2 regions of the Leuconostoc sp. XM4 genome follow, and region 2 is predicted to be linked to the other one. Evidence: riboswitches for the same ligand, from Rfam matches in the RefSeq annotation. Region 2 holds a riboswitch; the other holds the start of a gene.
The links. Region 2 has a riboswitch for lysine ahead of alr (alanine racemase). Riboswitches for the same ligand answer to the same signal wherever they lie in the genome.
Positions count from the first base shown of each region.

Region 1: linked by a shared signal. The riboswitch ahead of lysA (diaminopimelate decarboxylase) and the one ahead of alr (alanine racemase) in region 2 are both predicted to bind lysine.

Region 1 is NZ_CP134507.1:628,079-631,506, reverse strand. It holds gene dapD (2,3,4,5-tetrahydropyridine-2,6-dicarboxylate N-acetyltransferase) at 1-6, opposite strand, end outside; gene lysA (diaminopimelate decarboxylase) at 8-1,300, opposite strand; lysine riboswitch at 1,384-1,552, opposite strand; gene RHP64_RS03280 (fructosamine kinase family protein) at 1,639-2,481, opposite strand; gene RHP64_RS03275 (hypothetical protein) at 2,665-3,210, opposite strand; gene RHP64_RS03270 (VTT domain-containing protein) at 3,248-3,428, opposite strand, start outside.
Region 2 is NZ_CP134507.1:1,906,671-1,910,098, forward strand. It holds gene RHP64_RS09640 (aspartate-semialdehyde dehydrogenase) at 1-920, opposite strand, end outside; gene alr (alanine racemase) at 930-2,042, opposite strand; lysine riboswitch at 2,141-2,309, opposite strand; gene RHP64_RS09650 (NAD(P)H-hydrate epimerase) at 2,435-3,100, shown strand; gene RHP64_RS09655 (Rrf2 family transcriptional regulator) at 3,185-3,428, opposite strand, start outside.

The DNA.
Region 1 (3,428 bases), 760 kb from region 2:
AGCCATGTTATTTATCTCCTAGAGTATAATCCTGATCTAAACTGATCATGTGTTCAAAAGTTTCACGTTCAACAACGACTTGATGTTGACCATTTTCCACGAAGACAACGGCCGGTCGTGGATTTCGGTTATAATTTGAAGCCATTGCATACCCGTACGCACCTGTTGCAAGCACAGATAAAATGTCACCAGGTTTTGTCGCCGGTAATTCTTCCTGCCAAACCAATACGTCACCTGACTCACAATATTTACCAGCAATCCGCACAATTTCTTCACTTTTAGCATTTGGTTGATTGGCTAAAACCGCTTCGTAATTTGCTTGATAAAGTGCTGGACGAATATTATCTCCCATACCACCATCTACAGCCAAGTAATTTCTAATTCCCGGAATATCCTTACGCGACCCAACTGTATATAGGGTTTGTCCGGCTGGTCCGACAATCGAACGACCAGGTTCAATCCATATTTCTGGCATTGCCCAATCGTACTGTGTAGCCTTTTCTTTCAAAACACGGATAATAGCATCCGCAAACTCGCTTTCTGGCAAAGGTTGATCCTCATCAGTATAACGAATACCAAATCCACCGCCAGTATTAATGACTTCTGGTTGCCATCCCCATGAGTAAGCAGTATCTGCTAATAGTGCTGCATTTTTCTCAAATCCAGTCACATCAAATATTTGAGATCCAATATGCGCATGTAAGCCACGCAAATGAAGATGGTTATCTTTTATTGCAATATCATAGGCCTGCTTCGCTTGACCTGTTTGTAAATCAAAGCCAAATTTACTATCTTGTTGACCAGTACTAATAAATTCATGAGTATGAGCTGAAATTCCTGGTGAAATACGTAGTAAAATATCTTGAATAACATTTTTTTCCGCCGTAATTTCTGACAGTATCTGTAACTCAAGAAAATTATCAACAATAATTGTTCCCACACCATTTTCAACGGCCATCACAAGTTCATCATAACTCTTATTATTACCATTAAAACTAAGATGCTGAGTTGGAAAATCAGCTTTAATTGCTGTGTATAATTCCCCACCAGACACGACATCAGCGTGAATATTTTCTTGAGCTGCCACCTGATAAATTGCTTTAGTAGCAAAAGCTTTACCAGCATAACTCACTACATATGGGACATTTTCTTGTTCAAAGATACGCTTAAACGCTCTCATTGTCTTACGAATAAGTGTTACATCGTAAACTGCTAACGGCGTGCCATATGTCTTTGCCAGTTCGATTGTATCAACACCATCAACTGTCAGATGTTGCTTTTCATTTATTGGATACGTCATCATTTCCCCTTGAATTACACAAAAAAACCCTTTGATAGGTTCGCAAAACGGACTTATCAAAGGGCATTGTTAGCATTTTTGACAGTTTCCATAGCTCACCGCATCTCTGCGACAGTCTAATAGCTCTTAACTATTAGCCCAATCAAGGTCATTTGTAGACACCCTTGATTTCGGCGATATCCCCTAAGCTTACTATCAATTGCTACAGCAACTCCGGTAAGTGTATTGTCAATCGCGACCTCTATGTGAAATAATTTTTATTCTGTCATTATTATGACTGAATCATTATTGAATGTCAAGGTTTTTTCGTCTAATTCTTTGCTAGCAATCATGTGATTTTAAAAAGACGTTAATAATTTGTTCATCCGCGGTGCATAAATATCACCAAAGCGTGTAAAGTGAATTAGTATATAATAAAACTCATACCATTTTTCACGTTTTTGCCAGCCATCATCCAATGGCCATTCTTGCATATATTGATTATAAAATGACGGACTAAAGCCGGCAAACACTCTTGAAATCGCCAAATCATATTCCCGATCACCGTAGAACACGTTAGGATCAATAAATACAGGCTTACCTTGATCGTTAAACATAAAGTTTCCTGCCCAGAAATCACCATGCAGTAGTGATGGTTGAACTGTTTGCGCGTGATTATCATTTAATATTGTTTCACGTAATTTACTATAGTGATCACCACGTTGGGTAAGCCAAAAATTATTTTTTTGCGCTTGTGCCATTAGCGGATCCAAGCGTTGTTTCACAAAGAATTCAGCCCAAGAAGATTGCCAAGTATTATTTTTAGGCACAAAATCTACTAAGTTATCACTATCAAATCCAAACTTTGGCGCTGTAGCTTGGTGCATTTTAACCAGCGACTTTGCTAATTCTTGTTGTGACCCATTTCCTTGATTAATCCACGTCAAGACTAAGTAGGCGTGCCCTTGTAACTGTCCCTGTGCTAAAACGGCTGGCACAGTCACCACTTCCCCCAAAGCCTTCAAGCCAGCAACTTCATGATCAAAAAAACTTGCTTGAGCATTTTGTTGAATCTTTAAAAAATAGCGCTGGTTATTCGAATAGATTGAAAACGCCTCGTTAATGTCGCCACCACGTACCTTTTCTAAGTCGTGTGGTTTTTCAAGTCCCAAACGAGTAACAAAATCGTTGCCTAAGTCCATATTATCCTCCAAAATTTATTATCGGAACAAAAAAACACAATTTTCATTACGAAAACTGTGTTTTTGGCAAAATAATACCCTTATTATCGACAAATTTATTCAATTGTCTCACAGGTATTATCATCTGATTGTAGTGTATCATAATATTATACAGACGTCACTACTTTGTGTACTTCTCTACTGTTAGCTGATGACTGGTAAATTGGCTGCAATTAAATCGTTAGTTACATCCACAAATTTTTCATCGTTCAAACGCAACAAACGCCAATCGTATTCCCTATCATTATCAAATTCATCAATATATGGTTCAAACTCACCTTCAGTTTGTAAAATCAGATAGCCTGCAAAAGCATCCGAAAATTCACTTTCAGTGCTAATAACACGTACTAATTGATTATTAGAAAAAAATCCGATGGCTAACTGATCATTATTCCACTGACCTTCAAAGGCCCACTTTAAAGTAATCCAATCTGAAAGTGTTATTCCTAGGTTCAATAGATAATCCACAGATAAACGAATGTGGATTGGATGCTTGCTGGATTGAGAGTCGCTTCCTTGAGCATCCAATTGAGAAGAGAAGATGCCACTTAATGCCTCAAAATCACTCACACTGGGTACTTTTTCTTCATTTTGCCATGCTTCAACAGTTTCAACTTCAACATCTAGTGCATCAGCAATCTCTATTGTTGAAATTTTAGTTAATTCTTGTAGTTTTTTTAAGTTATTCATAGTTATAATTATACAGAAAAACCGCCATGAATGGCGGTTATTTCGACATTATTTTTTTCTGTTTCTTTGCAACCATTGCTGAACGAACGACACCAATGATTGTTGGCATTAATGTGACCAACGCAATACCCAAAATAATTACAGAAAAGTGTGCTTTAACAAATGGAATATTTCCGAACATATAACCAGCACCGGTTGCAATTAAACTCCAAGAGAAC
Region 2 (3,428 bases):
AATGTTTCGCGTTTTCCTTCGGCATTAATTGGCTGTGGGTACAACTGTTCCTTTGGATTGTCTTCCAAAACAACACCTGGGGCTTCACTCAGAATCGCTTGAATATCAGCGGCTGTCGCTCCTGATCCGGCATCCGTTTCAAAATAAACAGTCTCGCCATGACCAATAGGAACAGGTACCCGGACCGCTGTTGCTGTCACTTTAACTGCTTTAGAATTTTTATCACCGAACATAATTTTTTTAGTCTCATGAATCATCTTCCATTCTTCATGAGTGTAACCGTCTTCTTCAAAAACATCTATTTGTGGCAGTAAATTATAAGCTAGGGGATAATGATGCTTAGCACTTTTAACCGGCAAAATCTCAGCATGCATTTCTTTACCAGCATTGTGGGCATCAGTTTCTGAAACTAGCTCTTGCCATGCAGATTGTCCCGCACCAGAAGCAGCTTGATAAGTTGACACGATAACACGTGTCAAACCATATTTAGCTTTAATGGGCGCTAGAGCAACAACCATTTGAATCGTTGAACAGTTAGGGTTGGCAATAATTCCTTGGTGTTGTTTCAAATCTGCTTCATTAACTTCAGGAACAATTAACGGGACATCATCATTCATTCGCCATTGGCTTGAATTATCAACAACCACAGCGCCGCGTTTCACAGCTTCGGGTGCAAATCGTGCTGAAACTGAACCACCACCGCTAGCCAAAACTAAATCAACCCCATCAAAACTTTCTGGAGTTGCTTCCTCAACAACCACGTCTGTACCTTTAAATTGAAGTGTCTTACCTGCTGAACGTGACGAAGCAAGCAATTTTATATTCTTCACGGGAATCGTTGATTGCTCTAATTGTTCAATAAGTCGTGTGCCCACAGCACCTGTTGCGCCAAGAATGGCAACACTATATTCTCTAGTCATTATCTTCTCCTAATCTACTAAAATACGATGTATTCTATCTTGTAGTCCTGTTGTGATTTCCCAGGGCGCCAAACCTGCAAACTGTGCAACGTCCTCGATTGTATTCTCTAAGTCTCCATCTTGACCAATAAAGGTTACCGTTGTACCTTCTGGATATTCACGAGGCAAACGTATCATTAACTGATCCATTGCTACTTGCCCTACAATAGGGGCGTATTGACCGTCAATAATAACCTTAAATCCCATTAATTTGCGTAGCCAACCATCCCCATAACCAATAGGAACAGTGCCTATCCACTCGTTTTGAGTTGTCGTATATTTGTGTGAATAACTAATACCTTCACCAGCAGGTAAGCGTTTAACAAAATTTACCTCGCTCCGAAGGGCCATGACGGGTTTCAGGTTACGTCCATCTGCTAGTTCACCACGAGAGGGCTCAATCCCATAAAGCACCGTTCCTACGCGGACAACCTCATGGGGAACCTCTTCTGCGTGATACATTGCAGCACCCGAATTAGCAACATGATAATACTTTGGTTTTGGCAAGTCATCCGTCAATTGATGCCAACGTGTTAATTGCTTTTGGAAGTACCTGGTATCTGATGAATCAGATTCGGCAAAGTGCGTCGATAGTCCAACATATTCAAACTTATTAGCATGATCCAAAACAAACTGTATCGCTTTCGCTAAAGTTTCACGATCTCTAAACCCAATTCTACCCATGCCAGTATCGATACCTAGTGTAACAGGTAATCGCTGTTCACCAGTTAACTGATGTTCTGCTTTCTCCAGCCAGTCCAATGAAACAACAGTTGCCATGATATGCTGGACAGCCATTAGTTCAACATACTTTACCTGTGAAATACCTAAAATTAAAATTGGTGCGGTTATGCGCTCATGCCGCAGTGCAATAGCTTCATCAAGAACAGCTACACCTAAGCCATAAATACCTCCTGCCACAGCAGCTTGAGCCATAGGAATCAAACCAAATCCATAGGCATTTGACTTAACGGTCAAAAAGACTTTGTCTGCACCTGATACATTTTTAACGGTCGTTATATTATGTTCAACAGCGCTCTTGGAAACTTCAAGACGTGTTGGACGTGTTATTGCCTCTACCATATGTTAGCCCATTCACAGATATTCTATGAATGCATACCTCCTCTATTAAAAAATCCACAGCGCACAAGTAGCAGCCATGGATCCCAATTAATTGCAATCTATAACATAGCACCCCGCTTACGCGACAGTCCAACGATTTTTCACCGATTGGCCCAGCTACTTGGTGTCACAGCACCAATGCTTCGGCTACATCCCCTTTAACCTGTTTCATTGTGCCTGTAAGCACTCCGCAAGCGACTAATGTCAGCAGCAACCTCTATGATTCTTAAATTGTTATTATTGTATTCTAATTTTTTTTATTTGTCAAATTCAATATTTTTACGCTTGTTTGATTGATAACACTGTCAAATCACCGTATAATGAATTTAATAACTTATGAAATGATGGGAACTATGACGCGACTTGTTACAGCTACAGAAATGCAGCAAATAGATAATTACACGATTGAGACTATTGGTATGCCACAGGATGTATTAATTGAACGGGCCGCAATGGCAGTGCTTGATGTTATCGGCGCCGGTAGATTCGATTTGAGTCATGTGTTAGTACTAGCTGGTCTTGGTAATAATGGTGCTGACGGCGTAGCAATCGCTCGTCTCTTGTACGCTCAAGGCGTAAATGTCTCATTACAATTTGTCGGAAACGTTAGCCGTGCGAAAGACAGTGTGAAACGGCAACTGGCAATCATTGAAAAGCATGGCTTAGTTCGTTCTGAAAAAAGTGACTTTAATGAGGCAACTTTAATTATTGATGCGATATTTGGAGTTGGATTGAACAACGTTCTACCTGAAGGCTTACAAAAAATGATTAAAGCGGCCAACCACATTGATAAACCTGTCATTGCTGTTGATGTTCCTACTGGTATTGATGCAACAACGGGAGAGGTACGTGGCGCTGCTCTTAAAGCTCATACTACAGTCACTTTCGGCTTCACAAAGGTTGGTTTAACGCAACAGAATGGTTGTTACCTTTCCGGAAATGTTATTTTAAAAGATGTCGGGATGCTTATTCCAGATGATTTTGAATTCAGTTTACAGGAGACGCTACCTGTTGCATAGAATATAATACTTCACAATATAAAAACAGTTTATTAATGCCAACCTGGCATTAATAAACTGTTTTTTTAGTCAATATGTGTCACTTCATCGCCAATCAACAATTTCTTCTCCTTCTTTAGCAAACAATAACAAATCAGCAATTGATGTACGTTTTAACCGTTTCTTAAAATCTTTTTCTGCTTCATAGACAATAGATAGAACTTCTTTTGTTCCTTCAGCGACAGCAGTTTTGGCAGGAAACACGCGATCTGCCAATTGGGTAGAATGAATAAAGCTATCTTCTCCTTCAATCGCCTCATAAACATCCAATAACGTAATATCATTGGTA